DNA from 3 places in the Mesorhizobium sp. P2_H9 genome. Region 2 is predicted to be linked to each of the others. Evidence: predicted binding sites of a transcription regulator. Region 2 holds the regulator's gene; each other region holds the start of a gene.
What was found. Region 2 encodes PhoB, which activates phosphate uptake and scavenging genes when phosphate is short. Its sites were predicted from a motif close to TGTCATNNANCTGTCAT; they were not measured.
Positions count from the first base shown of each region.

Region 1 (10,103 bases), on a different contig from region 2:
TCATGAGCGAGCACTGCGGCGATCGGATTCCAGCGCACCTTGGGCCGTGGCGCGTAGTGGCCTTCGAGGTGATCGGTGTGCAGCTCGACCAGACCCGGGATGATGTAGTCGCCGCCCATGTCCTCGCCGGTTCTGCCGGTGCCGGCCTCGATGCCGGCGATGAAACCGTCGCGCAGCACGATCGAGCCTTCGACGATCTCGTCGGCAAGGACGATGCGGGCATTGTTCAGTACGGTCTCGGCGGTCATTGCAGGCAGTCCTTGCTGGTTCAGCGTCAGGCAGTTTTTCTGGCGGCGCGGCGCCCGAGTGCGTGATGGGAAAGCACCATGAACGGGGCGCCGGGTTCGGTTTCGACAAACAGCGTCAGCGCGTCGACCGGCACCGGCTGTTGCAGCACCTGCGCGAACAGGCTGTCGATTGCTGCGCGCAAACGGGGGCTTTCCTGTGACCCGGCGCGGCCGGACAGGGTCATGTGGAACCGAAAGGTCTCGAAGACATAGGGGTAGCCCCACTGGCAGAGATTGCGGAACTCGGCCGGTTTCAGCGAATCGGGGCTGCGGCGTTCGATTTCCGCTTCGGTCAGCGGCGCGCGAAAACGGTCGAAGCCGAGCACGACGTCATCGGCGAAGCGGTTGAGCGCCGGCAGCGGTCCTTCCGGCACCAGTGCAAAGAAGCTGTCGATCTGGCTGACGACCAGGCGCGGGATGGTCACCACAGGCGTCGCTTCGGCAAAGGCATCCAACCCGGCGCGAAGCGAGGCTTCCGTCTCGTTCGCAGCCAGCCGGAACGGCGCCTTCAGCGTCGCATGAAAACCGTAGCGGCGGGCCGACGCCGTGTGGAAGGCGACTTCCGCCGCCGACAGCTCGGCAACGGCCTCGACAGGCCTTGTCGCCGCACCAAACGGATCGCGGCCGAGCCAGTTGGCGGCGATCCGCGCCAGCGGTTCGTCCTGCCGGGGGGTGAAATAGATGGCATAGCGCATAAGAAGTCCTCGTCAGCTCCGCTGCCATAGGCGATTTCCATGACGGATTGACGAAGCTTTGAAGGGTTTTCGATGGCAAATCGACCCTGAAGGTCCTTAGCCGACGATTTTTCCAAGCTGGACCAACAGCTTCAGCCGAAAAGGCGGGACCGATCAGGCCTTCATCAGCCATTCGTGCTCGGGCGCGTTGTGGAATTTCCACGTCCGCTTCGGCCCGGCCATGACGTTGAGATAATAGAGATCATAGCCGTGGCAGGCGGCACAAGGATGGTAGCCCTCGGGCACCAGCACGACATCGCCGTCCTCGATCGCCATCGCCTCATCCAGCGCGCGCGCGCCATTCTTGTCGGCATCGGTGTAGACGCGCTGGAAGGCAAAGCCCTGCGGCGGGTTGAGGCGGTGGTAGTAGGTTTCCTCGAGATAGGACTCGGCCGGCAGATTGTCCTGGTCGTGCTTGTGCGGCGGGTAGCTCGATGTATGGCCGCCGGGCGTGATGACCTCGACCACCAGCAGCGAATCGGCCGGCTTGCCCTCCGGCAGGATGTTGGTGACGTAGCGCGTGTTGGTGCCCTTGCCGCGGATCTCCTGGCCGAGATCGTCGGGCGCGATGACACGGACCGGCAGGCCGCCGCCAAGGCTAGGCGCCGAGCAGACGGCGAGTTCGAGTTCGGTGTCCGCGGTCACCGACCAGTCGGAGCCCGCGGGCACATAAACCGACCACGGCTTGCCTTCGAAGGGCGACATGCGCTCGCCGAGCAGACCGAGCTCGTTGCCGGCGGCGCTGGTTTTGCCCTTGCCGGTGACGAACACCAGGCAGATTTCACGGTCCGCGGTTTGCCCGGATGCCGTCTCGCCGGGTTTCAGCCGATGCAGGTCGAAGCCGACATAGGTCCAGCCGGCGCTGTTAGGCGTGACATGGGCAACGCGGCCATGACCCTTGTTGGCTTTGACGAGCAGTTTCGACATTTTTGTCTCCCTAATTTCAGCCCTGCTTGCGGTCCCGTGAACAAACTTCGGAGATTAGCCGGGGCCCTCTCAACTTCGTCATCCTAGGGCGAAGCAGGAGCGAAGCTCCGTCGCGGAGACCCTAGGATGACGAAGTGAAGAGCGTTCCTGCCAATCGCCAACGTCGGCGAGCCACCACGCACGCCGTATCCGATCCACAAAAACCTCTGCGCCATTGACCGCTCTATACCTTTGGCTCGACCGGAGGCTTGTCCTCATCGACCGGCTTGTAGAGGTAGAAGAACTGCCAGACCGCGTAGCCGGCGAAACCAAGGGCGAGCACGCCCCAGAACGGCGTGCCGGTGGCAAATTCGATCCCCGACCAGGCGAGGCAGACCACGACGATGGCAACGCGCCGCCACAGCGGCCGGAAAAACGGGTGCTCATAGTCTTTCATCGGGCCAATCCGGGTTTCAGCAACTGGCCATCAGATAGGCTGCCCGTCACGGCAAATCCAGCATTCATGCGTTGGGGAAACCTTGCGTTTCGACCGTGTAGCCGGCGGCGGTCATCACCCGCATCAATTCGGCGTAGCCGACCTGCGCCATCTTCAGCGGTGGATTCTTCTTCGGATCCTGCTCGGCCTCGACCACGAACCAGCCTTCATAGCCATGGTCCGCCAGCTTTTGCACGATGGCGCCAAAGTCGAGCGAACCGTCGCTCGGCACGGTGAAGGCACCAAGCGCGACGGCATCGAGGAACGATTGCTTGCTGCGATCGAGCTTGTCGATCACGCCCATGCGCACGTCCTTCACATGCACATGGCTGATGCGCCGGTGATGGTTGTCGATGGCGCGCAACACATCACCGCCGGCAAAGGCCAGGTGACCGGCATCGAGGAGCAGCGGAATGCCTTCGCCGGAATAGCGCATGAAGGCATCGAGCTCCGGCTCGGTCTCGACCACTGCCGCCATATGATGGTGATAGGACAGCGGCATGCCTTGTTCGGCGCACCATTCGCCGAATTCGGTCAGGCGCCCGGCGTAGGCCTTCATCTCGTCGTCCGACAGCTTCGGCTTGGTGGCCAGCGGCTTCGAGCGGTCGCCCTGGATGGAGCGGCCGACCTCGCCATAGACGATGCAAGGCGCGTTGACCGCCTTGAACAGGTCGATCATCGGCTGGATGCGATCCTTGTTCTTGCCCATGTCCTCGTCGACCAGCGTGCCGGAGAACCAGCCGCCGCACAGCGTCACGTCGGCCTTCCTCAGGATCGGCAGCATGATCTTGGGGTCATTGGGAAAACGCCGGCCCATTTCCATGCCGGTGAAGCCGGCCGAACGCGACTGGCGCAAACACTCCTCCAGCGACACGTCATCGCTGAGTTCCGCAAGATCGTCGTTCCACCACGCAATGGGGGACATGCCCAGTTTGGCTTTCAAGTCGTCACTCCAGTTCGAAACAATTCATTCTTCTGCCGCCGGCGCTGCCCCTCACCCGCCTGCCGGGGAGAAGGGAGCTAGCGTCAATCGCCAATGGTCTGCATCTGCCGCTTTTCGTCATAGGCCTTGCGCGCCGCATTGACCTGGCTGCGCGTGCTGACCTCGGGCACGGCGACGTCCCACCATGTGCCGCCGGCATCGGTCGAAACCAGCGGATCGGTGTCGATGACCAGCACCGTGGTACGCGTGTTCTTCTTTGCCTTTTGCAAGGCGTTTTCCAGCCCGGCGATCGACGGCACTTTTTCGGCAATGGCGCCAAGGCTTGCCGCGTGCGCCGCGAAGTCGACATCGGGCAGGACCTCGTGGCGCGAGTCCTTCAACAGGTTGTTGAAGTTGGCGCCGCCGGTCGCCATTTGCAGCCGGTTGATGCAGCCATAGCCCCTGTTGTCGAGCAGCACGATGGTGAGTTTCAGGCCAAGCATCACCGAGGTGGCGATCTCGGAATTGAGCATCAGATAGGAGCCGTCGCCGATCATGACGACGACCTCTTCGTCGGGCTTGGCCATCTTGACGCCGAGCCCGCCGGCGATCTCGTAGCCCATGGTCGAGAAGCCGTATTCGGCGTGGTAGGAGCCGGGCGCACCGGCCTGCCAGAGCTTGTGCAATTCGCCGGGCAGACCGCCGGCGGCATGCAGCAACGTCACGCCGGAACCCATGGCGCGCTGTACGGCGCCGATCACCTGCGCGTCGGACGGATAGGCGGCGTTGGTCGACGCCGTCACCTTGCCGGCATCGGCCTGCCAGTCCTTCTTGCCCTTGCCCGCATTGTCGGTCCAGGCGGCGGGCGCCTTCCATCCCTTCAGTGCTGCACCAAGTTCGGCGAGGCCTTCGGCCGCATCGGCGACCAGCGGCAGCGCGCGATGCTTGCCGGCATCGAAAGGCTGGACGTTGAGGCCGATGATGGTCTTGCCGGAATTCTTGAACAGCGACCACGAACCGGTGGTGAAATCCTGCAGCCTTGTGCCGACCGCCAGCACCACATCGGCTTCCTCGGCCAGCCGGTTGGCGGCCGAAGTGCCGGTGACGCCGACCGCCGCCATGTTGAGCGGATGATCGTCGGGCAGCGAGGATTTGCCGCCTTGCGTCTCGCAGACCGGAATGCCGGCGCCCTGCACCAGCTTGGCCAGTTCAGCGGAAGCCTGCGAATACAGCACGCCGCCGCCGGCGATCACCAGCGGCTTTTTCGCGCCTTTGAGCGCCGCCACTGCGGCAGCCAACTCATGGCGGTCCGGACGTATACGGCGCTGGTGCCAGACGCGTTCGGCAAAGAAACTTTCGGGATAATCATAGGCCTCGGCCTGCACGTCCTGGCAAAGCGACAATGTCACCGGTCCACATTCGGCGGGATCGGTCAGCACCTGCATGGTCCTGGCGAGTGCCGGGATGATCTGCTCCGGCCTGGTGATGCGGTCGAAATAGCGCGACACCGGGCGGAAGCAGTCATTGACCGTCGCCGTGCCATCGGAAAAATCCTCTGCCTGCTGCAGGACCGGATCGGGAATGCGGTTGGCGAAGACATCGCCAGGCAGAAACAGGACGGGCAACCTGTTTACGTGTGCGAGCGCTGCGGCCGTCACCATGTTGAGCGCGCCGGGGCCGATCGAAGAGGTCGCGGCCATGAAGCGGCGGCGGAAATTGGCCTTGCCATAGGCGATCGCCGCATGCGCCATCGCCTGTTCATTGTGGGCGCGGAAGGTCGGCAGTTCGTCGCGCACCTGATAGAGCGCCTCGCCGATGCCGGCGACATTGCCATGGCCGAAGATCGCCCAGACACCGCCAAAGATCGGCACTTTCGTGCCGTCGATCTCGGTCATCTGCCGGCTGAGAAAGCGGGTCAGCGCCTGCGCCATCGTGAGGCGGATTGTCTTGGTCATTTTGTTTTCCTCCGCAGTCCTATGCTGCGCCTTGTTATGCCGCTTTGCGGCCGCGCGCGGCTAGCCACGCCTCGGTCAGCTTCTCGAAGCGCGACGCCATGTCGGCCACCGCCTCGTCATCCGTCATCTTGCCCGCCAGCCATTGTTCGGCGGCGTTGATGAAGATGGTGCGACCGACGGCGAAACCCTTGACGATGGGCGCCTTGGAAGTGGCGGCAAAAGCCGCTTCCAGCTCGTCCTGCGGCGCTTCCAGGCCAAGCAGCACGACGCCGCGGCACCATGGGTCGTGCTTCAGGATCACCGCTTCGATCCTGGCCCAGGCGCCGGCGGATGCCTGCGGTTCGAGCTTCCACCAGTCGGGCTTGATGCCGAGCGCATAGAGTTCCTCCAGCGCGCGCGGGATCGTCGTGTCGTCGAGCTTGCCATGCTTGCCGGCGATGATCTCGATCAGCAATTCACGGCCGACCTTGCGCGCGGCCTCGAACAGAGCGCGCAGCCTCTGCTGCTGCTCTTCCTTCAGCGCCGCAGGATCGTCGGGGTGGTAGAAGCACAGGCATTTGATGCAGTGGTCGACCGGCCATTCGACCAGTTGCGAGCCGATATCCTGCGAGAATTCGAAGCGCAGCGGCCGCGAGCCCGGCAATTCGACCGGGCGGCCAAGCCAGGCGAAGGGATGGCGGGCGAATTCGAACATCGCGTCGCGGCCGTATTTCTCGTCGAGCAGCATGCCGTAGCCGGCGCGGCCGGCGGCGACCTTGGCGGCGGCCTTTACGGTCAGCACCTTGAAATCCTGGATGCGCGATGGGTCGGCGCCGGCCTTGGCGGCGACATCGTCGAGCTGGATACGGTGGTCGCAGGCCAGCGCCATCAGCGAGGGAATGTCGCGGCGGCGCGTCGTCGCCCAATGGATGTGGTTGATCGCCTCGTCCTTGCGCAGCGCCAGGTGCTTGCTGCCGTTCTTGAGGAAGAACTGCAACTCCTCGAAGGTCGGGTATTCCGGCGCGCAGAGCAGGCGCGACACGGCAAAGGCGCCGCAGGCATTGGCCCAGGTCGCGGCCGTTGCATGGTCCTCGCCACCGAGCCAGCCGCGCAGGAAGCCGGACATGAAAGCGTCGCCGGCGCCGAGCACATTGTAGACCTCGATCGGAAAGCCCTTGCCGATGATGCCGTCCTCGAGATCGTCGCTGATCGGCCCGTCATAGACGATGCAGCCCATGGCGCCGCGCTTCAGGACGATGGTGGCCGAAGACAGCGAGCGGATGGTCTTCAGCGCGCTCAGGCAATCGTCGGCGCCGGACGCAATCATGATCTCTTCTTCGGTGCCGACGATGAGGTCGCAATCGGGCAGCACCGTCTTCAGCTGGGCGGAGACCCGGTCCGATTTCACATAGCGCTCGAAACCTTCGGCATGGCCGGCGAGGCCCCAGAGGTTGGGGCGGTAATCGATGTCGAACACCACCTTGCCGCCCTTGGCCTTGATGATGCGGATGGCCTTACGCTGGGCCGCGTCGCTGTTGGGCCGCGAAAAATGCGTGCCAGTGACGACGATCGCGCGGGCCGAAGCGATGAACGCTTCGTCGATGTCTTCTTCGGACAGCGCCATGTCGGCGCAGTCCGAGCGGTAAAAGATCATCGGCGAGACGCCCTCTTCCTCGACCGACAGCAGCACCAGCGCGGTCAGCCGGTCCGGATCGGTCTTCAGGCCATCGACCGAAACGCCCTCGCGCTTCAGCTGTTCGCGGATGAAGCGGCCCATCTGCTCGTTGCCGACGCGGGTGAGCAGCGCCGAGCGCAGGCCGAGCCTGGCGGTGCCGACGGAGATGTTGGCTGGACAGCCGCCGACCGACTTGGCAAAGGAGGTGATGTCCTCCAGGCGCGAGCCGATTTGCTGGCCGTAAAGGTCGACGGAAGCGCGACCGATGGTGATGACGTCGAGCGGCGCCTGTTTTGCGTCCACGGCTTCGCTCATTGGAACCTCCCGTCGGCCTTGTTGTCTTTGATAACACGCGCGAGCGGCAGCGTGATGCTCCCAATATGAAATAATAATTCCAATCCATAGTCAATATGGAATGAGCATTCCTTTGCCGAAAACTGCCGCCAAATTTCACCAGGCCCCAAATTCACCAGGCAAGCGGGCCCTCATCGTTGAAGTATCCCGCGGTCGGACCATCGGTGTCCAGGGTGGCCAGGCGGATGACGATCTCGGCCGCCTGCTGCACCGTGCGGTGGCCCTTGAACCCGTTGAGATCGGTGGCGGTGTAGCCGGGCGCCGCAGCGTTGACCTTGATGCCTTGCCCCTCGAGTTCCCTGGCGAAGGCCACGGTGATGGCATTCAAGGCAGTCTTGGAGCTGCCATAGCCCATCAGGTTGACGGCAGAATTGGCGGTGGCAGGGTCGAGCGCGCGTCCGATGGAGCCGGTGGAACTGCTGACCATGACGATGCGGGCGGCCGGCGCTGCAAGCAGTAGCGGCAGGAACGCCTGGGTCACGCGGATCGGGCCGAAGACATTGACGTCATAGGTGGCCTGGATGTCGGCAACACGCTGCCGACTTGGCGGCGGATCGTAGTTGATAGCGACGCCGGCGTTGTTCACCAGCACGTCGAGGCAGGAACTGTCCGCGCTGACGATTTTGACGGCCGCCGCCACGCTTTCATCCTGTGTGACGTCGAGCTCGAGCCATTGAACGTCCAGGCCTTCGGCGCGAAAGGCTTGCGTCGCTGCCATGCCGCGTTCGGCGTCCCTGGCGCCGAGCCAGACCTTGAAGCCCATCGTCGCCAGTCGCCGGGCGATTTCGCGGCCAATGCCCTTGTTGGCGCCGGTCACCAGAGCGCTTTTCGATGTCATCATGTCAGTGTCTCCTGTGTTCTGCGGAAGGCATCCATTTGGAGCAGCACAGGAAACGTCGCGCGCCGAAACCTCTCTCGCTCTTGCCTAATCCTCTCACGATGGTTGCGCGGCGCGTGGGGATGCGCGATGCTCGTGCCATGAGTGAACCCCTGCGAGAGCTGATCGATATCGCCGGCCGCCATGCGCGCGGGCGACGAACAGCAACGGCTATCCCCCGCGTATCGATCGGCCGTAGTGAAGTCACCACGGCACCATTGGCGGGCGTGTGGGGTTCGGGAATCTTGTTCGTGCTGCAGGGCGCCAAGACGGTCCTGATCGGTGACCGATCCCTTCGCTACAATCCAGCCAGCTATTTCATCTACACTGTCGACACGCCGACCATCAGCCAGTTGGTCGAAGCGAGCGCCGCGCGTCCCTACTTGGCCATCGGCTTCAGCCTTGATCTGCAAACTGTCGCCGAACTCCTCGTCGAGCACGAACCGGCCCTTAGCGGCGACAATTTCTCCACCTCTCCGGTCAATGACGAGTTGCTCGATGCGTTGCGTCGAATGATGCGGCTGCTTGACCGGCCAGCGGAGATTCCGGTGCTGGCGGCCATGCTTGAACGCGAGATGCTGTTTCGGTTGCTGCAAGGCCCCCAAGGCGGAAAGCTGCGCCAGCTTGCGCGGATCGATGGCCATCTGTCCCGAATACCCCAGGCGATCGCCTGGATCCGGACGCATTGCCATCAGCAAATCCGGGTCGAGGATCTGGCCGACATCGCGCATATGAGCAATGCCGCATTCTATCGCCACTTCAAGGCGGCGACGGCTATGAGCCCTATCCAGTATCAAAAGCAGATTCGGCTGCTGGAGGCCCGCCATCTGCTGGTTGCCCAGCCAGGCAATGTGGCACAGGTCGCCTTTGCCGTCGGCTATGAGAGCGCTTCACAGTTCAGCCGGGAATATGCCCGTCAGTTCGGGTCACCACCAGGGCGCGACGCGGCGCAGCTTGTGGCGAGAGGCGAAGCGGCCGTCGAGGTTATCTAGGCCTTGCGCTTGCGGCCGCCGTCGCGCCGCTTCTCGCCAACGGCGACGGTCAGCGCCATGGCCAGCGCCATCGTTGCCGACAGCGAGCGGAAGCCGGCGAAATCGGCCTCGGCGACTTCGAACCAGACCTTGGCGAACTGGGCGAGCGGCGAAAAGGCGCTGTCGGTGATCGCCACGATCGGCACGCCTTGCTCCGAAATGGTCTTCGCTTCCTCGATGGTCGCCGGGGCGTAGGGCGAGAAGCTGATGGCGATGACGGCGTCTCTCGGCGTGGCAAAACCGATCATCTCGGCGTTGAGGCCGGCGGCGGATTCGATCAACTGGTTGCGGATCTTCAACTTGCCCAGCGCATAGGCGATGTAGGACGCCACCGGATAGGAGCGGCGCTTGGCCAGCACGTAGATGGTTTCGGCCTTCGCCAGCAGAGCGATCGCCTCTTCGAAATGCGGTTCGTTGAGCGTGCGTGAGATGTCGTTGAGCGAGGTGCTGGCGGCGGCGACAAAACCGTCGAAGATCGCCCGGTGGCCGGCGCCTTCCTCGGCCTTTGCGCGCAACGCCAGCAGCCTTTCATCATAGGACGAATTGCGTTCGCGCAGGCGTTCGCGAAACACCGACTGCAGGCTGGTGAAGCCATCGAAGCCGAGCTGCTGGGCAAAGCGGATCAAGGTCGAAGGCTGCACGCCGGCAGAGGCAGCGATGCTGGCGGCGGTGCCGAAGGCGATGTCGTCGGGATTGTCGAGCGCATAGGCGGCGATCTGGGCGATGCGTTTGGGCAAGGTTTCGCGCCGCTCGAGGATCGTCGCGCGCAGCGTCTCAAAATCGCGAGGTACCCGTTCGTCCATCGTCGCTTTGCCCAGGCTCATCGGTCGGTACCCTCTCTGCCTCATCATAGCGAGGCTGCGCAAGAACGCCATAATAAATGAGGC
Region 1 is NZ_JBFUFX010000007.1:166,194-176,296, reverse strand. Features, by position in the region: gene AC1DXN_RS15075 (alpha-D-ribose 1-methylphosphonate 5-triphosphate diphosphatase) at 1-248, opposite strand, end outside; gene AC1DXN_RS15070 (DUF1045 domain-containing protein) at 275-982, opposite strand; gene iolB (5-deoxy-glucuronate isomerase) at 1,136-1,948, opposite strand; gene AC1DXN_RS15060 (DUF3329 domain-containing protein) at 2,172-2,384, opposite strand; gene iolE (myo-inosose-2 dehydratase) at 2,449-3,366, opposite strand; gene iolD (3D-(3,5/4)-trihydroxycyclohexane-1,2-dione acylhydrolase (decyclizing)) at 3,450-5,300, opposite strand; gene AC1DXN_RS15045 (bifunctional 5-dehydro-2-deoxygluconokinase/5-dehydro-2-deoxyphosphogluconate aldolase) at 5,335-7,269, opposite strand; gene AC1DXN_RS15040 (SDR family NAD(P)-dependent oxidoreductase) at 7,421-8,149, opposite strand; gene AC1DXN_RS15035 (AraC family transcriptional regulator) at 8,269-9,177, shown strand; gene AC1DXN_RS15030 (MurR/RpiR family transcriptional regulator) at 9,174-10,019, opposite strand.
Region 1: AC1DXN_RS15070 (DUF1045 domain-containing protein) is a predicted target of PhoB. The motif match lies at 1,022-1,038, and genes of this name have one in related genera.

Region 2 (10,103 bases):
GCGCCGGAAAGGATCTTGATCAGCGTCGACTTGCCGGCGCCGTTGTGGCCGAGCAGCGCCACGACCTCGCCCGGGAAAAGATCGATGGATGCATCGTCGACGGCGCGAATGCCGCCGAAGGCGATCGAGATGTTGCGCATGTCGATCAGCGCTGTGCCCGTGGGAGCAGTTTTTTCCATGATCGTTCCTCCCCTAGACCCGCTTGCGGTAGACCGTGTCGAGCCACACCGCGATGACCAGCACGGCGCCGACCACGATGCTCTGCAGCGGCGAGTCGATGCCAAGCAGCACCATGCCGGATTGCAGCGACTGCATCAGAAGCGCGCCGAGCATGGCGCCCATCACCGTTCCGGCGCCGCCGGCCAGCGACGTGCCGCCGATGACGGCGGCGGCGATGACTAGCAACTCGTCCAGCGTGCCGAGCGCATTGGTCGACGCGTTGAGGCGGGCCGACGAGATCGCGGCACTGATGGCCGCCAGCACGCCCATGATCATGAACACCTTCATGGTCACCCAGCGCGTGTTGATGCCGGCGAGTTCGGCTGCCTCCGGATTGCCGCCGATGGCGAAGACATAGCGGCCGAAACGCGTGCGCTTGGTGATGAAGGTCATGATGATGCCGACAGTCACCGCCATCAGCACCGGTATGGCGATGCCGTGGGCGATGAACAGCCCGCCTTCGGGAAGGGTGATGCCGTTCTGCTGCGCGTATTGGCGCACGATGCCGATCGGCCATGGATAGGAATTGGCGATCCAGACGGCGCCGAGGATGGCCACGCAAGCGACCACGCCAAGCAAGGTCTCAGCCCAGACGGGGCGCAATGGAAAGGCGAACCGCTTGCGTTGCGAGCGGCCGTTGAGCAGCGCGAAGGCAACCGCCGCACAGGCGACGACACCGACGATCCAGCTGGCCGTGGCGCCGATCGAGCCGCGTGGTCCGCCACCCATCAGCTGAAAAGTGGCGTCGAGCGGCGCTACCGTGCGGCCGCTGGTGATGAGCCATGCCATGCCGCGCCAGACCAGCAGGCCGCCCAGCGTCACGATGAAGGCCGGAACCTCCATATAGGCGATGATGAAGCCATGGAACGCACCGATCAGCAGACCAAGCACCACGCCGACGGCAAGCGCGATGATCCAGAGCCAGGGATTTCCGAGCTGGAAGCCGATGACGCGAATGAGGAATTCGGCCTGCGCCACGCCCATGATCATGCCGATCACGCCTTCGACGGAACCGACCGAAAGGTCGATGTTGCGCATGACGATGACCAGCACCATGCCGGTCGCCATGATCGCGACCGAGGAGGTCTGCACCGACAGATTCCACAGATTGCGCGGCGTCAGGAAAAGCCCGCCCGACAGGATGTGTATGCCGACCCAGATGACCAGCAGCGCGCCGACCATGCCGAGCATGCGCGTGTCGAGCTCGGTAGCCCTGAGGAACCGCCCGGCGGCGCTGAGTTCGGATGCACGCGCCCGGTCCGCGGCAGTGCTGGCGACCGGCTGATTAGAGGTCGTGTCGGTCATGCTATCCTCCCACCGGTTTGCCGTCTGGCGCGGATGCCGGAACATGGATGCTATTTGCTTTCCGCGGTCATTTGAAGCGGAAAGCCCCTTGAGAAACGCCGCGGCTTTTGGGCCGCGGCGCCGAGATTTGGAACCGATAGCGGTCCGGTTTTAGTTGCAGGCTGCAACGCTGCCAGCAGTGACGCCAGCGCAGACTTCGTCCTTCTTGATCCAGCCGGCATCGATGACGACGTTGAGGTTGTCCTTGGTGATGGCAACCGGGGTCAGGAAGAGCGATTTGACGGTGTTGCCGCCAGGCGTGGTGAAGTCCTTGGCGCCGGCAATGTCTCCGGTCTTCTTGCCGTCGGCCAGCTGCGAGGCGATCTCGGCGGCGTTCTTGCCGAGTTCGCGCGCGTCCTTCCACACCGACACGGTCTGCGTGCCGAGTGCGATGCGGTTCAGCGCGGCGTGGTCGCCGTCCTGGCCCGACACCGGTACGGTTCCGGCCAGGCCCTGCGCCGTCAACGCGGCGACGACGCCGCCGGCGGTGCCGTCATTGGCTGCAACCACCGCATCGACCTTGTTGTCGTTGGCGGTCAGGAACTGTTCCATGTTCTTCTGGGCGTTGGCGGGCAGCCAGCCGTCCGTGTAGGCCTCACCGACATTCTTGATCTTGCCGCCGTCGATGGCTTCCTTCAGCACTTCCATCGAGCCGGCGAACAGGAAATCGGCGTTCGGATCGGCACCGGAGCCCTTGATGAAGACGTAGTTGCCTTCCGGCTTGGCCTTGAACACTTCGCGGGCCTGCATGCGGCCGACTTCCTTGTTGTCGAAGGTCAGGTAGAAGACATCCTTGTTCTCGATCAGACGGTCATAGCCGACGACCGGAATGCCTTCGTCCAGTGCCTTCTGCACCGCCGGGCCGATGGCCGATGCATCCTGCGCAAGGATGATCAGCGCATTGGCGCCCTGCGAAATCAGGCTCTCGACATCGGTCAGCTGCTTGCCGGGATTGGACTGCGCGTCGGCGGAGATATACTTGTCGCCGGCGGCCTCGATCGCCGTCTTCATCGCCGCTTCATCGGTCTTCCAACGCTCTTCCTGGAAGTTCGACCACGAAACGCCAATGACCTTGTCCTTCGCCTGTGCGACCGACGCCAGCGTCAGCGACATGGCGACACCCGCCAGGATGGCGGCTGTGAATCTTTTCATTGTATCCTCCCTGCGCCGCGTGCGGCGCGACCAAACTGGCCCGAAGGCCGGCACAAAGGCTCTATTTTTTCGAGCCTCGAAAAAATACTGATCCAACGTCGGAGCGCTGTCAACATCGATTCTGATGGATTTTGACGTGCCACTGACTTTTTTTCGAGGCTCGCAATAAATAATGACAGGGCTGCCGGCTTCTGCCAATATTTGGCTGGTGTCACCGACTGCCTTCAATATCATGAGAGGCCGCGAGGACGACCGGGAGGAAAGCAAGAAAGATGTCGGTTGGAATCCGCCACGACGATTTGCGCCGCCGCAACCGGGCGATGGTGCTTTCGGCCGTGCGCCGCGCCGGCCAGCCGTCGCGGACCGAGATCGCCGCGACCACCGGCCTCAGCCACTCCACCATATCGGCGATCTCGTCGGACCTGATCGAGGAAGGCATCCTGGCCGAGAGCAAGGCCAGCGAGCCGGTTTCGCTGAAACGCGGCCGGCCGCAAGTCGGTCTCGGGCTCAATCCGGAAGCAGCCGCGGTGATGACCGTGGTGCTGTCGCTGAATTTCCTTTCCGTCGCCGTCATCGACTATGCCGGCCAGGTGGTGGCCGAAGAGCAGCGCCGGCTGGACACGCTGACCATGCCGCGCGACGAACTGATCGGCGAATGTGTCGCCATAGTCAGGCGTCGGCTCGAGGATCCCGACCTCGACACCCACAGCGTTGCCCGCATTGCTATGGGCATCCAAGGCATCACCGATTCGCACGCCCGCGCCATGCTGTGGTCGCCGATCACGCCGCAGACCGACATCGCCTTCGCCGACATACTGGAAGGCGAATTCGGCATTCCGGCCACCATGGAAAACGACTGCAACATGATGGCGGTGGCGCTGCAGTGGCGCGATCCGGTCCGCTACCACGACGATTTCATCGCCATCCTTTTGTCGCACGGCATCGGCATGGGACTGGTGCTGAAGGGCGAGCTGTTCACCGGCACCCATTCATCGGGCGGCGAGTTCGGCCACATGATCCATCGCCCGGGCGGGGCGCTGTGCCGCTGCGGGCGGCGCGGCTGCGTCGAGGCCTATGCCGGCAACTACGCCATCTGGCGCAACGCCAGGCAATTGGGCGAGGACGCCGAGCCGGTCGCCGATGTCAGCGACGCCGACATGCGGGCGCTCGCCGTCGCGGCACGCGAGAAAGACGGGCCGGAGCGCGAGGCCTACCGCAAGGCCGGCGAAGCGCTCGGCTTCGGCCTCGGCAGTCTTTTTGCGCTGATCGATCCCGCGCCGGTCGCCATGGTCGGCGTCAGCGCCGCCGCCTTCGACCTGATCGAACCGGCGCTGCGCGAGGCCATCGCCCAGACCGCCGGCGGCCAGCACTCGAAATCGATCTCCTTCGACACCGAACCGAACGAATTGCCGCTGATCCGCGAAGGCTGCGCCATGCGGGCACTGAGCTTCGTCGACCAGGAGATCTTCGCGCCGGGCGGGCAGGCACGGGCTGGCGCTATCGGGAAAGACGTGGCCTGAGGACGACGTCAATCATTGATGCCGCAGATTGTCGCCGACTTTGGAGATTGGCCGAAGCCGTCCCAACGTCGTCATCCCAGGGCGAAGCAGGAGCGAAGCTCCGTCGCGGAGACCCTGGGATCCATGCCGTGAAATCGGTCAAAGAATTCAACGGGGCAGAATTCTGCACAGTAGCAACGCCTTGAGGTCGCGGCATGGATCCTTGGGTCTGCGCCGCGTCGCTACGCTCCTTGCTTCGCCCAAGAATGACGAAGCCATGAGCGGGCTGAGCCAATCATCGACGTGTGAGGTCCGGGAGTGGACGCATTCAACCAATAAACGCTTCCGCGCCGAGGGACCTAGTCTTCGCGGATCGCATAACCGGCGCCCCGAATGGTTCGGATGACATCTGGCATGCGGCCATTGTTGACCGCCTTGCGCAGCCGGCCGACATGCACGTCCACCGTGCGTTCGTCGATATAGATCGTCTCGCCCCAGACATTGTCGAGCAACTGGCTGCGCGAGAACACCCGGCCAGGATGACGCATCATGAACTCAAGCAGGCGGAATTCGGTCGGCCCGAGCCGGATCTCGCTCTTCTTGCGATAAACCCGGTGCGATTCTCGATCGAGCACGATGTCGCCGACCTTGAGCACGCTGGACAGAACTTCCGGCTTGGCGCGGCGCAGCAGCGCCTTGACCCTGGCCATGAATTCCGGCGTCGAGAACGGCTTGACCAGATAGTCGTCGGCGCCGGTCGACAGGCCGCGCACGCGGTCGCTCTCTTCGCCACGCGCGGTCAGCATGATGATCGGCAGCCGCTCGGTTTCGGGCCGCATCCTGAGACGCCGGCACAGCTCGATGCCGGAAACCGCCGGAACCATCCAGTCCAGCACCAGCAGGTCGGGCACGTTTTCCTGCAGGCGGATCTCAGCTTCGTCGCCGCGCGTCACCACCTCGACCTGGTAGCCTTCGGATTCGAGATTGTAGCGGAGGAGCAGGCCTAGCGGCTCCTCGTCCTCCACCACCATGATGCGTGGCGCGATCATCGACTGGTCAGCCTTGTCGTCATGCCGCCGGCGCGGACATCGCCGTCTCGTCCTGCTTCGGACGATTGGCGGGCAGCTGCGTGCCGGTCAAAACATAATACGCATTTTCGGCGATGTTGGTGACATGGTCGCCGATGCGCTCGAGGTTCTTGGCGCAGAACAGGAGGTGCGTGCACGCGGTGATGTTGCGCGGATCTTCCATCATGTAGGTCAAAAGCTCGCGAAACACCGATGTGTATTTGACGTCGATGCGCTCGTCGTCATTCCTGAGCTTGGCGAGCGCGGCCGCATCGGCGGCGGCATATTCCTCGACCACTCCCTGCACCTGGATAAGCACCAGTTGGGCCATCGCATCGATGGAATGCGACAGGTCGCGCGGCGTGACGCTGAGGCCGACGGTGCCGACGCGCTTGGCGATGTTCTTGGCCAGGTCGCCGATGCGTTCGAGGTCGCCAGCCATGCGGATCGAGCCGACCACTGCGCGCAAATCGTTGGCCATCGGCTGGCGCTTGGCGATCAGCGTGATGGCGCGGTCGTCCAGCTCGCGCTGGCGCGCATCCATGATGGCGTCGTCGGAGACGACGCGCTGTGCAAGGGCGTTGTCCGAATTAAGCAGCGCCTTGGTCGAGCCGCTGACCATCGAGCCAGCGAGATCGCCCATGTCGCGGATCAGCTTGCTGATCTGCCCCAGCTCTTCATCGAAAGATGCGACGGTATGTTCACCCATGATCCTAGTCCTCGTGCCTGAAACTTCGCTGCCGGAACCGCTCAGCCGAACCGGCCGGTAATGTAGTCCTGGGTGCGCTTGTCGTCGGGGTTGGTGAACATCTTGTCGGTGGCGCCCTCCTCGACGAGATAGCCGAGATGGAACATCGCCGTGCGCTGCGACACGCGCGCCGCCTGCTGCATCGAGTGGGTGACGATGACGATCGTGTAGTTCTGGCGCAGTTCGTCGATCAGTTCCTCGACACGGGCGGTGGCGATCGGATCGAGCGCCGAGCAGGGCTCGTCCATCAGGATCACCTCGGGCGACACGGCAATGGCGCGGGCGATGCATAGACGCTGCTGCTGGCCGCCGGAAAGGCCGGTGCCGGGTTCCTGCAAGCGGTCCTTGACCTCGTTCCAGATCGCCGCCTTCTTCAGGCTCGACTCGACGATCTGATCCATATCGGCCTTGCGCTTGGCCAGTCCATGGATGCGCGGGCCATAGGCGACGTTCTCGTAGATCGACTTCGGGAACGGATTGGGCTTCTGGAACACCATGCCGACGCGCGCCCTGAGCTCGACGACGTCGATGCTCTTGTCGTAGATATCCTCTTCGTCCAGCGTGATCTTGCCGGTCACCCGCGCCGAGTCGATGGTGTCGTTCATGCGGTTGAGGCAGCGCAGGAAGGTGGACTTGCCGCAACCCGAGGGGCCGATCAGCGCCGTCACCTGATTGAGGCGCACGTCGAGATTGACGTCGAACAACGCCTGCTTCTCGCCGTAGAACACGCCGACCTTGTCGCCGCGCATTTTGATCACTTCGTTCGACTTGGCGTTCATTTTATCGCCCACAGCGTTTTCAAGGGACTGTTCGGTCATGATGTTCATACCAAAATGCCTTTTTCTACCAGCGCCGCTCGAACCGGCGCCGAAGCACGATCGCGGTGATGTTGATGGCCATGAGGAAGACCAGCAGGATGATGATGGCGCCGGACATGCGTTCGACGAAGGCGCGTTCGGCCTCGTTCGCCCACAGGTAGATCTGCACCGGCAGCGCCGTCGCCGGATCGAAAGGTGTCTTCGGATAGTCGGCGACGAAGGCGACCATGCCGATCAAGAGCAGCGGCGCGGTTTCGCCGAGCGCGCGCGCCAGGCCGATGATGGTGCCGGTGAGAATGCCGGGGGCGGCTAGCGGCAGGATATGCTGGAACACCATCTGCATCTTGGAAGCGCCAAGACCAAGCGCTGCTGCGCGGATCGACGGCGGCACGGCGGCGAGCGCCGCACGCGTCGCGATGATGATCGTCGGCAGCGTCATCAGCGTCAGCACCAGGCCGCCGACGAAGGCCGCCGAGCGCGGCATGCCGAGAAAGTTGATGAAGACGGCAAGGCCGAGCAAGCCGAAGACGATCGACGGCACCGCGGCCAGATTGTTGATGTTGACCTCGATCAGGTCGGTGAAGCGGTTCTTCTTGGCGAATTCCTCCAGATAGATGGAGGCGGCGACACCGATCGGCAGCGCCAGCAAGAGCACGATCACCATCATGTAGAGCGAGCCGATGATCGCCACGCCCATGCCGGAGGTTTCAGGGCGGCTGGAGGCGCCGTAAGTGAACAGGCCGGCGTTGAAGTGCTCGGCCATCACGCCGTCCGCCTTCAGCTTGTTCATCCAGGCGATCTGCTGGTCGGAAACCTTGCGGCGCGCTTCCTCGACGCCGAGGTCGATCTGCCCCTTGAAGGCCGAGTCGAGATTGGCGGCAGCCAGGATGTTGACGTCACGCGTCGTGCCGATGACCGACGGATCGGCGGCGACGATGTCGCGCAGCTGGACGCGGGCGCCTTCGGACAGGAAGCCCTTGAGCTGTTTGATAGCCGGCTTGTCGTCGGGAGAAATGCCGAGCTTGGCGATCAGCGCGTTTTCGGCAAGCTTGGGATAATTCGCCTTGATCAGTACATTCGGATCGGTGGCCCGCTTGTTGGAAGGATCGATCACCTTCTCGTCGAAGGAGATCGGCAGTGACACCGTCGTCTGCCAGAAGGCGGTGTAGCCCTTCGAGACAATGGTGACGAGGATGATGGCCAGGAAGGCGAGGCCGACGGAAATCGCCAGCATGCCATAGATGCGGAAGCGGCGTTCGGCGGCATAGCGGGCCTTCAGCCCGATGTCGCGGCGCGGATGAGCGGCGGCCCGGACCATCGTGTCCATGGGAATGTCGGTCATTCGTACTGCTCCCGGTATTTGCGCACGATGTAGAGCGCGACGATATTCATCACCAGCGTCAACGCGAACAGCGTCAGGCCGAGCGCGAAGGCGACCAGCGTCTGCGGCGAATTGAACTCGAGGTCGCCGGTCAGCTGGTTGACGATCTTGACGGTGATGGTCGTCATCGCCTCGAACGGGTTGACGGTGAGATTGGCGGCGACGCCTGCCGCCAGCACGACGATCATCGTCTCGCCGATGGCGCGCGAAGCGGTCAACAGGATGGCGCCGACAATGCCGGGAAGTGCCGCCGGCAGGATGACGCGCTTGATTGTCTCGGAGCGGGTCGCGCCGAGGCCGAGCGAGCCGTCGCGCATGGCGCGCGGCACCGCCGTGATGATGTCATCGGACAGCGAAGACACGACCGGGATCAGCATGACGCCCATGACCAGCCCGGCGGTGAAAATGCTCTGGCCCTGGACGAAGGGCGAGCCGCCCGTCAGCGCCGCGGAGAGATCGCGCAGGAACGGCCCGAGCGTGACCACCGCGAAGATGCCGTAGACGATGGTCGGTATGCCGGCGAGCAGTTCCAGCGCCGGCTTGACCACAGAGCGCAGCCGGGGCGTTGCATATTCGGCCATGTAGACCGCCGACATCAGCCCGATCGGCACCGCGACCACGAGTGCGACCGCCGCGATATAGAGCGTGCCGGCAAGCAGCGGGATCAGGCCGAACTGGCCCTGGCTGCCGCCCGAACCAGCAGCGGAAAAACGCGGATCCCAGACCGTGCCGAAGAAGAAACTCGCCGGCGACACGCTTTCGAAAAAGGTGATCGTCTGGAACAGCATGGAAAGCACGATGCCGACCGTGGTCAGGATGGCGATGGTGGAGGCGGCAAGCAGCCCCCACAGCATCAGCCTCTCGACATTGTTGCGCGCCCTGGCGCGCGGCGCGATCTGCCTCAGCGCATAGAAGGCGCCGGCGATCGACAAGGCGAAGGTGATAATTGCGCCAAACAGGCCGAGCCGGTTCTGCACGGCGTTCGCCTCGACGGCGATCGGGATCATGTAGTCCTGCGTGTCGGTCGCCAGCGCCACGCCCTTGGCGGCGAGCATCGGCTGCAGTTCGGCGAAAGTGGCTGGCAGTGCGGTGTTCGCGTCGAGCTGGCGCAAGCCTTTGGCGAGGCTCTTTACCAGACTGACGTCCAGCGCCTCGCTGGCAACCTTGCTGTCGGCGGTCCGCTCGGGCAAGGCGGCGTGAATGTGACGGTCGAGATAGACCGAAGAGCCGACGTTCCAGACGGCGAGCAGCAAAAGGGCGGGCAGAACGGCGAGCAGGAAGGCCCACCAGCCGTGATAGTGGGCGCGCGAATGCGGCTTCACCGTGCCATTGTCCTGAGCGGAAGCACGCTGCCGGCCGATAAAGAACGCAACCAGGCCTATGGCAACGATAATGGCGAGTACGAGCAAGGACGACATCACCCACCCCAAGGAAAATTCAAAGCGCCGCCGCCATTGCGGCAGGCGACGAAACCAGGGCGCGGACTTGGCCCGCGCCCTGGTTCGGTAGCTGATTACATCGTCTTTCCGGCGGCGAATGCGTCACGCTGGGCCTGACGCTCTGCGTCGGGAGCCGCAACGAGGCCGTATTCGGCGAGCGGGCTTTCCGGGCCGACCATCTGGTCGTCAAGGAAGAACTCGACATATTCCTTGAGCCCGGGAACGACGCCGAGATGCGCCTTCTTCACGTAGAAGAACAGCGGGCGCGACACTGGATACTCGCCGCTGGCGATGGTCGCGGTCGAAGGCACGATGCCCTTGACGGTCGCAACCTTCAGCTTGTCGGCGTTGTTTTCGTAGAAGGCGAGGCCGAACACGCCGACGCCGGTCTTGTTGGAGTCGATGCGAGCGAGCGTCTCGGTATAGTCGCCGTCGA
Region 2 is NZ_JBFUFX010000010.1:116,777-126,879, reverse strand. Features, by position in the region: gene AC1DXN_RS20225 (ATP-binding cassette domain-containing protein) at 1-179, opposite strand, end outside; gene AC1DXN_RS20220 (sugar ABC transporter permease) at 193-1,524, opposite strand; gene xylF (D-xylose ABC transporter substrate-binding protein) at 1,675-2,715, opposite strand; gene AC1DXN_RS20210 (ROK family protein) at 2,988-4,235, shown strand; gene phoB (phosphate regulon transcriptional regulator PhoB) at 4,574-5,263, opposite strand; gene phoU (phosphate signaling complex protein PhoU) at 5,283-5,990, opposite strand; gene pstB (phosphate ABC transporter ATP-binding protein PstB) at 6,032-6,856, opposite strand; gene pstA (phosphate ABC transporter permease PstA) at 6,873-8,189, opposite strand; gene pstC (phosphate ABC transporter permease subunit PstC) at 8,186-9,646, opposite strand; gene AC1DXN_RS20180 (substrate-binding domain-containing protein) at 9,742-10,103, opposite strand, start outside.

Region 3 (10,103 bases), on a different contig from region 2:
GCGATGGAGATCCGCGCCTGGACGCTGCTCAACGAATTGTCGGCGCGCATTCCGAGCGTCCGCGAAGCGGTCGCCTCGCTGTCCGGTGGCCAGCGCCAGACCGTGGCGATTGCCCGCTCGCTGCTGCTTGAGCCGAAACTCATCCTGCTCGACGAGCCGACAGCCGCACTCGGCGTCGCCCAGACGGCGGAGGTGCTGAACCTGATCGACCGGGTGCGCGAGCGCGGCCTCGGTGTGCTGATGATCAGCCACAATATGGAAGACGTGCGCGCTGTCGCCGACCGCATCGTCGTGCTCAGGCTCGGCCGCAACAACGGCGTCTTCGAACCTGACGCCTCGAACCAGGAACTGGTCAGCGCCATCACCGGCGCCTCCAACAATGCGGTGTCGCGCCGTGCCGAGCGGCGCAGGCTGGAGCAAAAACCCGTGCAAGAGCACAAGCAGGAGCAGCGGCCATGAGCGCGGAGCCCAAGCACGACACCTCGGCGTCTACAGCGCTCGACCGCAGCGACGTGCGCGTCAAGCATGCGACAGGCGTTGGCGGCACGATCAGCGCCTTCCTCGACCGCGTGCGTTCCGGCGATCTCGGCTCGCTGCCGGTGGTCGTCGGGCTGGTGATAATCTGGACGGTGTTCACCACGCTCAATCCGGTGTTCGTCTCCTCGAGCAATCTCGTCAATCTTTTGTTCGACTGCTCGACCGTCGGCGTCATTGCGCTCGGCATCGTCTGCGTGCTGATGGTCGGCGAGATCGATCTCTCGGTCGGCTCGATCAGCGGCTTTGCCTCGGCGCTTGTCGGCACGCTATGGGTCAACCAGGGCTGGCCGGTGGCGCTCGCCATCCTTGCCGCCGTCGCCTTCGGCGCGCTGATCGGCTCGCTCTATGCGCTGCTGTTCAATCGACTTGGCATGCCGAGCTTCGTCTCGACGCTGGCCGGCCTGCTCGCGGTGCTCGGGCTGCAGCTCTACATCCTCGGCTCCACCGGTTCGATCAACCTGCCTTACGGTTCGAACCTGGTGAATTTCGGCCAGCTGCTGGTCATGCCCAAATGGGTGTCTTTCGGACTGGCGGCGGTACCCGGCATCGTCATGCTGATCACCGGCCTGCGCACCGTCAGCCGCCGCCGCGCCGTCAACCTGTCGGCGCCGTCGGTCAGCGGCCTGATCGTAAAGGTCGCCGCCTTGACCATCGTGCTGGAGCTGATCGTCGCCTATCTCAACCAGGCACGCGGCATCCCGTGGATGTTCGGCCTGTTCGTCGGCCTGGTCGTGGCGATGAACTATGCGCTGACCCGCACCAAATGGGGCCGCTCGATGACCGCCGTCGGCGGCAATCGCGAAGCCGCGCGCCGCGCAGGCATCAAGGTGCGGCTGATCTATCTCAGCGCCTTTGCGATGTGCTCGATGTTCGCCGCCCTCGGCGGCGTGCTGTCGGCCGCACGCCTTGCCTCGGCCAGCCAGCAGGCCGGCACCGGCGACGTCAACCTCAACGCCATCGCGGCGGCCGTCATCGGCGGCACCAGCCTGTTCGGCGGCCGCGGCAGCGCCTATTCGGCGCTGCTCGGCATCATCGTCATCCAGTCGATCGCCAGCGGGCTGACGCTGCTCGACCTGTCGTCGTCGCTTCGCTACATGATCACCGGCGCCGTTCTGGCGATCGCGGTCATCGTCGACTCCCTGGCGCGCCGTTCGCGGGTTTCCCACGGCCGAGCCTGAACCCAGTAGACAGGAAGACCATCGAAATGGCTCAGGATTTGAGTGGAAAAGTCGCGGCAATCACCGGCGCCGCCTCGGGCATTGGGCTCGAATGTGCCAGGGCGCTGATCGCCGCCGGCGTACGGGTCGTGTTGGTCGACCGCGCCGAGGACAGGCTGAAGGAGGTTTGCGCGGAGCTTGGGCCGCAGGCGATCCCGGTGGTGGTCGATCTGATGAAGCCGTCGAGCGTCGCCACCATGATGCCTGAGATTCTGGAGAAGGCCGGCCAGCTCGACATCTTCCATGCCAATGCCGGCGCCTATGTCGGCGGCGAGATCCTCGGCGGCGATCCCGATGCCTGGGACCGCATGCTGAACCTCAACATCAATGCGGTATTCCGTTCCGTGCACGCCGTGCTGCCGCACATGGTCGAACGCAAGACCGGCGACATCATCGTCACCAGCTCGATCGCCGGGCTCGTACCCGTCGTCTGGGAGCCGATCTACACCGCCTCCAAACATGCCGTGCAGGCCTTCGTTCACACGGTCCGCCGCCAGGTCGCCAAGCACGGCCTGCGCGTCGGCGCCGTGGCGCCAGGACCCGTGGTGACGGCGCTGATCAGCGACTGGCCAAAGGAGAAGCTCGACGAGGAGCTGGCCGCCGGCGGCCTGATGCAACCCGCCGAGGTCGCCGAAGCCGTGCTGTTCATGCTGACGCGGCCAAGGAACATCACCATCCGGGATCTGGTGATCCTGCCGCAGAGCAATGATTTGTAGGAGCGAATAGGGAGTAGCGAATAGCGAATAGGAAAATTATCGCTCGCTATTCGCTATTCGCTATTCGCTATTCGCCAATTCCTCGAGGTTCCCCCATGCCCCCACACTTCCTCGGCATCGATGTCGGCACCGGCAGCGCCAGGGCAGGGGTGTTCGACGCTGAGGGCGCCATGCTGGAGTCGGCCAAGCGCGACATCGCACTGTTCATCGAGCCGGGCGAGATCGCCGAGCAGTCGAGCGACGACATCTGGCGCGCGGTCTGCGCCAGCGTGCGCGAGGCGGTTGCGAAGTCCGGGCTTGGTCCGCGCGATATTGCCGGCATCGGCTTCGACGCGACCTGTTCACTGGTGGTGATCGGGCAGGGCGGTGCACCGTTGCCGGTTGGCCGCTCGGGCGACAGCCAGCGCAACATCATCGTCTGGATGGACCATCGCGCCCTCGACCAGACGCAGCGCATCAATGCCGGCAAGCACCGCGTGCTCGACTATGTCGGCGGCACCATCTCGCCGGAGATGGAGACGCCCAAGCTTTTGTGGCTGCACGAAAACCTGCCCGAGAGTTTTGCCGCGGCCGAGCATTTCTTCGACCTGACCGACTATCTCACCTGGCGCTCGACCGGCAGCCTGGCGCGATCGATCTGCACCGTCATCTGCAAATGGACCTATCTCGGCCATGAGCGGCGCTGGGACGAGGCGTATTTCCGCGCCATCGGCCTCGGCGCGCTCGCCGACGAGGGCTTTGCCCGGATCGGCACCGAAATCGTCGAGGGCGGCACCGCACTCGCTCAAGGGTTGACCGAAACCGCTGCCAACGAACTCGGCCTGCTGCCGGGAACGCCGGTCGCAGCCGGTCTGATCGATGCCCATGCCGGCGGCGTCGGCACCGTCGGCGGCAAAGGTGACGTCGGTACGCTGCAATCGCGCATGGCCTATGTCTTCGGCACCTCGGCCTGCACCATGGCCAGCACCAGCGAGCCCGCCTTCGTGCCGGGCGTCTGGGGTCCGTATTTTTCCTCGATGGTGCCAGGCCTGTGGCTCAACGAAGGTGGTCAGTCGGCGGCGGGCGCGGCGATCGACCATCTCATCGCCTTTCACCCCGCCTCGGCCGAAGCATCAGCAAAGGCCAAGGCGCAGGGCACCAGCCTTGCCGCCTGGCTTGGCCAGCAAGCGGCAACCCAGTCTGGCGGCCTGTCAGAGGCGGCGCGTCTGGCTGACGGCCTGCACGTCGTCCCCGAATTCCTCGGCAACCGTTCGCCCTTCGCCGACCCCGAGGCCAAGGCACTGATCGCCGGTCTCGGCATGGACAATTCCATCGAGAACCTGGTCGCGCTCTATGTCGCCGGCCTGTGTGGTCTGGGCTATGGCGTGCGCCAGATCGTGGCGGCGATGGCGGGGAAAAACATAGCCATCGACACCATCGTCGTCAGCGGCGGCGCCGCGCAGAGCGAACTGGTCCGTCAACTGCTGGCCGACACCACAGGACTGACCGTGGCCGGATCGACCTCGCCCGAACCGGTACTGCTGGGATCGGCCATGTTGGGCGCGGTGGCTGCGAAGACTTATCCCGACGTGATATCGGCGATGACCGGCATGTCGCGCATCGGCGAGATCTATCGTCCGGCCGGCGGAGTGAAAGCCTGGCACGACAAGCGCTTCACTGCCTTCGAACTGCTACAACGGGCAGGGCGCGCGATCCGCGGCTGAGCCGATCCGAAACTCAACGCGCCGCGTCGGCCTGCTGGTCGGCGTCGATGAGGGTTTGGAGAAAGGCGACGATGTCGTCGATCTCGGGATCGGTCAGCGCCGGTCTGTCGCCGGGCTTTTTGCCGAAGGGCGGGTCCTGGTTGAGGTTGGGCCAGTAAGCTTTGGGCAGATCGTCGTTCTTGCGAACCGTGCCGTCGGCGTCCGTCGGATACCAGCGGCCGGGATCGGTATCGCGGCTCGCATAGAAGGCGACAGCGTCGCGCAGCGAGTGGAAATAACCATTGTGGAAGAAGCTCTTGCGCAGCGCGACGTTGCGCAATGTCGGCGTGCGGAACAGGCCGCAATACGCGGCCCGGCCCTTGAGGTCGGTGCGCAGCGGGCCGCACAGGCCGAGATCGAAATAATTCGGATCGGCATTGGCGGGAAGCGCCGGATTGCGCGGCACGCCGATGCCGAGGAAACCATAATCGGTGAACTGCGGCGGCTCGCCGTCATTGGCCGGCTCGCTGAGGTGGCAGCTGGCGCAATTGCCCTTGGCTTCATCCTCGAACAAAGCGCGCCCGCGCAATTCCTGCGCCGACAGTGTCGCTTTGCCGGCGAGGAAGTCGTCGTAGCGGCTGGAATAGGGATAGAAATCGGCGGCACTCTGCTCGAACGTGCCGAGTGCTTCGGCTGCCGCGTCGAAAGCATCGTCCGGATGGTCGAATACCTGGTCGCCGAAGACCGCCCTGAAGTCGTCGGCATAGGCGGCTCTGCGCAGTGCCGCAGTGACATCGCCGGCATTTTTGTTGGCCATTTCGAAGGGCGACAGCAGCGGGATCTTCGCCTGGTCCTGCCCGCGATCGACGCGGCCATCCCAGGTCAGGCCGCCGGTCGCACCATTGTCGACGCTCTCATCGCCTTCGTCGTCGGAATCGTAAAAATGCTCGGTGAAGGCAGGCGTCGCCTGGAGATAGCGCAGCGACGGGACGGCGCGCAGTCCCGGCTGATCCATCTTGGGTCCGCCCATCTCGACTGGGGTGGCCGAGGCCGGACCAAAGGCATGCTTTGGATCATGGCAGGAAGAACAGGATTGCAGGCCCGAGGCCGACAGCGACGGATCGAGGAACAGTTTGCGGCCAAGCGCGGTCAGGGCCGTCGCCCTGGCAAAGGCTTGCGCGCGCGACAGCGGCCCGGGATGCATGCCATCCGGCTCGGCCGTGGCTCCCGGCGCGATCACGGCGAGGCCAACCACCGATGCCGCGACGATCGCGATCACCTGGTCTTTCCATGGTCCAGCGTTCATGTGGCTCAGTCCGATTTTCGTTGCGGAAATAAGGAAGCACTGCAACGGATTGATGACCGGTCCCCGCGCTCACGCAACCGTGTTCGCAAAGGTCGAGACTGTCACAAAGGTGACAAGGCATCGAAGTACCTGCATGCCTGTGGTTCGTCGCCCCCCGGCCATGCACTGCCCCTCTAGCCACCACCCAGCCATGAGGTATTTCCATGTCGAGGCTCAAGCTCTTCAATTCGCTTTATCTGGCCGGCTCAGCGCTGGCTTCCTTCACCACCATCGCCAGCGCCGCTCCCGCCGGCTACGACAAGATCGATACGGTTGTCGTCATCTATGCCGAGAACCGCAGCTTCGATAATCTTTATGGCGGCTTCCCCGGCGCCAATGGCCTCTCCAACGCGTCGGCCGACCAGGTTCGCCAGCTCGACCGCGACGGCAAGCCGCTGGCCGAATTGCCGCCGGCCTGGGGCGGTCTGACCGGCAAGGGTGTCACCCCGCCGGTGACGGAGGCGCAGACCGCGCATCTGGCCAATGCGAGCTTCGCCATCGACGATCCCAACGGCTTCAATTTGAAGACCTCGGTCATTACCCGCGACCTCTGGCATCGCTTCTATCAGGAGCAGATGCAGATCAATGGCGGCCGCAACGACAAGTTCGTCGCCTGGGCCGATTCGGGCAGCGTCGTCATGGGCCACTATGACGGCTCCGTCCTGCCGATGTGGGCGGTGGCCAAGAAATACGTGCTGGCCGACAATTTCTTCCAGGGCGCCTTCGGCGGCTCCTTCATCAACCATTTCCAGCTGGCCTGCGCTTGCGTGCCGGTCTATCCGCACGCCGACACCAGCCCGATCAAGGATCAGATCGCGGTTGTGGACGCCGACGGCAAGACGCTGAAGGTCGCCGACAACTCGCCGCCCTCGGCGCTCGGAGGCGCGCCGAAATTCGTCAATGACGGCGCCATCACGCCTGATTTTTACGCGGTCAACACCATGCAGCCGCCCTATCAGCCGAGCGCCAACAAGCCGGCCGAAGGCGGCGACAAGGCGCTGGCCGATCCGGCGGCGCCGACCACGTTGCCGCCGCAGCAGGAGATCACCATCGGCGATCTCCTGTCGCTGCGGGGTATCGGCTGGGCCTGGTACTCCGGCGCCTGGCAGGCCGCGCTCGACGGCAAGAACGCGACGCCGGTGCCGAACTTCCAGTTCCATCACCAGCCCTATAACTATTTCGCCGCCTATGCGCCCGGCACCACTGCCCGTGCCGAGCATCTGAAGGATGGCGGCCTCGACGGCGTCGCCTTCATCAAGGACATTGACGACGGCAAGCTGCCGGCGGTGAGCTTCTACAAGCCGCAGGGCAATCTCAACGAGCATGGCGGCTATGCCGATGTCGGCAGCGGCGACCAGCATCTCGCCGACATCGTTTCGCATCTGGAGAAAAGCCCGCGATGGGGCCACATGCTGGTCGTTGTCACCTATGACGAAAACGGCGGCTTCTGGGATCATGTCGCGCCGCCGAAGGCGGATCGCTGGGGACCGGGCAACCGCGTCCCGGCCTTCATCATTTCGCCTTATGCGAAATCCGGAACCGTCGACCACACGCAATACGACACGACATCGATCCTGCGCTTCATCACCGCGCGTTACGATCTGCCGGTGCTTCCCGGCATCGTCGCTCGCGACAAGGCGCTGCGCAACAACGACCAGCCGCCGATGGGTGATCTGAGCGCAGCGCTCGACCTCAGCCGCTAGTTTCGCGGCTCACATCTGCTTCACACGGTCCAGAAATAGCGGACCGTGTGAAAGAACACCGGGGCGGCGAAGACCAGGCTGTCGGCGCGGTCCATCATGCCGCCATGACCGTCAATGAGGTGGCCCGGTCTCTGGTCGCACTTGATGGCCGGCCCATCATGTTGCCAGAGAAATTGTGCCAACCTTATTCAGCCACCTTGGCCGTGATGCAATCTAGCGAAGGAAGCGGCGCCAAACCATCCTTGCTTCTTTCTTCTGGCTCCGGAGCCCCGTCTTCTTCGGCAGCACATTTGTAGATTGATTCAAGCACCAAGCCCCGAATCGTCGCATCAGGAAGTGTCAGATAATCGAAGTACCTGTCCGTGGTCGGAAAGCCCTGCAAATAATCAAGTGCGGCGTGGACGCAACCATCAAGAATTGCCTCCCCTTTTTCGCGGAAGATGGTCTCATTTATGAGAATGACTCCTACGGAAGCCCAGGTGTCTCTGCTCAGAAATTTATACGCCGTACATCCGTCCTGGCCAACCTTCGCTGTTGCAACGAAATCCTTGTAGGATGGCAGGAGGGCGGAGCTGACCAAGGCCGACTTTATGTCATTTTTCCAGTTTGCGCCGTTGCCAGAAATTATTGAGATTTGGGCCATACCGACGGCCGGGAAAAGGCCATTTAGATCGCCCCTGAGGACTTTATATCGCGCGATCGAACCGCCTACATCAAGATGATCCGCAACGACTTCGTATGGCCGACGCCATGTTGGCCAAACGTAGATTTTCCCGTCGTGCGGCAGCGATTGTAGATAGCTAAGAGCTGCGTCTTTGGCTGCTTGCTCACGATTGCCTGCTTTTTCAGTTGGCCACGCAGGGTTGCTCAACAGCGCCAACGAGAAGGCCGCGTAAAACCATATCTGGAGGGCCTTGTAAGTCATCATTCCCACCGCCAAGCAAAGCGCCATCCGGTGCACGAGGCTTAGCAGAGCTTAGAGTGAAATCGCCAGTCAAACCATAGAGGCGTCTGAGTGCGGACCCCTCACACGGTCCAGAAATAACGGACCGTGTGAAAGAACACCGGGGCGGCGAAGACCAGGCTGTCGGCGCGGTCCATCATGCCGCCATGGCCTTCGATCAGATGGCCCCAATCCTTGACGCCCTGGTCGCGCTTGATGGCCGATGCGACCAGTCCGCCGAGAAAGCCCATCAGGCAGGCGATGAAGGCGACGCCCGCCGCCTGCAGCGGCGAAAACGGCGTCAGGAACGACAGCAGTGCGCCGAGCAGGCTCGACGCCGCCAGTCCGCCGACCAGCCCTTCCCAGGTTTTTGACGGCGATACGGTCGGCGACAGAAGGTGTTTTCCAAACAGCTTGCCGAAAATATATTGCAGCACGTCGCTGCCTTGCACGGTGATGATCAGGAAGGCGATCAGCAACAGGTTGCGGCCTTCGAAGCCGGGCACGTTGAGCGTCAGCAGCGCCGGCACATGACTGACGAAATAGACCGAGATCATGATCGCCCATTGCTGCGCCGAAACGCGCTCGAGGAAGCGCTCGGTGTCGCCATTGAGCGCGGTGATCGCCGGCATCAAAAGGAAGCAGTAGACCGGGATGAAAATGGTGAAGAGTCCGTACCAGGCGGTCCACACCAGCCAGTATTGGAACGGGATGATGATGCCGAACATGCCCAGCAGCACCCAGTGGTCGCTGCGCCGGCTGTGCGTCAGCGTCACGAATTCCCGAAGTGCTGCAAACGAGATCAGCGCGAACAGGATGGTCATGCCGGTGCGGCCGAAAAAGAAGGCAACCGTGATCGCCACCACCATCACCCACCAGGCGTTGATGCGCTGGTTGAGGTTGGTGAGCCCCGACGACAGTGGCTTGGGCGCCCGCCACGACAGGATGCCGGCGACGAGGCTCGCAGTCGACAGCACGCCGACCAGGCCGATTACCAGGATCATGGTTTCATGCATCGGCGGCAGCGAAAGTGGCATCAGTCGTCTCGATCCGGGCGGGGGTTGAGCGCAAGCAGCGTCTGGCGGGCGCGCTCGAGAAAGGCGCGGCGCTCTTCGCCGGGCGCAATCGTCACCGCCGGGCCGAAGACGACGCGGCACAGAAGCGGCACCGGCAGGAACTGGCCCTTGGGCAGCACGCGCGACATGTTCTCGATCCAGCACGGGATCAGCTCGACCTCGGGCCGCGCCATCGACAGATTGTAGAGGCCGGAGCGGAACGGCAGCAATTCCGCATCGGTGGTGTTGCGGGTGCCCTCGGGAAACAGGATCAGCGAATGGCCGTCGTCGAGCACCGACAGCATGATCGAAATCGGGTTCTGCGTCTCGTCGGTCCATTGCCGGTGGATGAGCACGGAGGACAGCATGTCCTCGGCAATAAAGCGCCGCAGCCGCGACTTGCCCCAATATTCGGCCGCCGCCACGGCATGGGTGCGGGCGCGCACCTTTTCGCTGAGGCAGGCCGACAAAAGGATGAAGTCGCCATGGCTGGCATGGTTGGCGAAATAGATGCGCTGCCGCTCCGACGGCTGGCTGCCATTCCAGATCGGCCGTACGCCGGTCACCACCCAAGCCAGCGCCGACAGGCCGACCGAGGTCACTGTCTGCAGCAAGGTAAAGGTGTTGGCGCGAATATGAAGCTTTGTCATCGACGGGCTCAAAGGAATGCCGCAACGAACGAGGCCAACGCAAACAGGGCGAAGGCGATTCGCTGCTCCACCAGCAGGTGGCGCGTGCCTGTGATGCGCTGGTCGAGCGTGCGGCCGCCGGCAGCGGTTGGTTTCAGCCGCATGCGCGCCAGCAAATCGTCGACTGCGGCACCCCCGCCGGCCTCGCTGGCGTGACTGGCCATCAGCCGAAACAGCAGCGCGTCGAAGGCAAGCAAGGCGGAGAGGGCGAGGGTG
Region 3 is NZ_JBFUFX010000019.1:32,074-42,176, reverse strand. Features, by position in the region: gene AC1DXN_RS28205 (ATP-binding cassette domain-containing protein) at 1-459, shown strand, start outside; gene AC1DXN_RS28200 (sugar ABC transporter permease) at 456-1,715, shown strand; gene AC1DXN_RS28195 (SDR family oxidoreductase) at 1,742-2,470, shown strand; gene AC1DXN_RS28190 (FGGY-family carbohydrate kinase) at 2,566-4,173, shown strand; gene AC1DXN_RS28185 (cytochrome-c peroxidase) at 4,187-5,458, opposite strand; gene AC1DXN_RS28180 (acid phosphatase) at 5,662-7,200, shown strand; partial or broken gene AC1DXN_RS28175 (phosphatidate cytidylyltransferase) at 7,221-7,325, opposite strand; gene AC1DXN_RS28170 (hypothetical protein) at 7,385-8,128, opposite strand; gene AC1DXN_RS28165 (phosphatidate cytidylyltransferase) at 8,227-9,159, opposite strand; gene AC1DXN_RS28160 (lysophospholipid acyltransferase family protein) at 9,180-9,848, opposite strand; gene AC1DXN_RS28155 (hypothetical protein) at 9,857-10,103, opposite strand, start outside.
Region 3: AC1DXN_RS28180 (acid phosphatase) is a predicted target of PhoB. The motif match lies at 5,500-5,516, and genes of this name have one in related genera.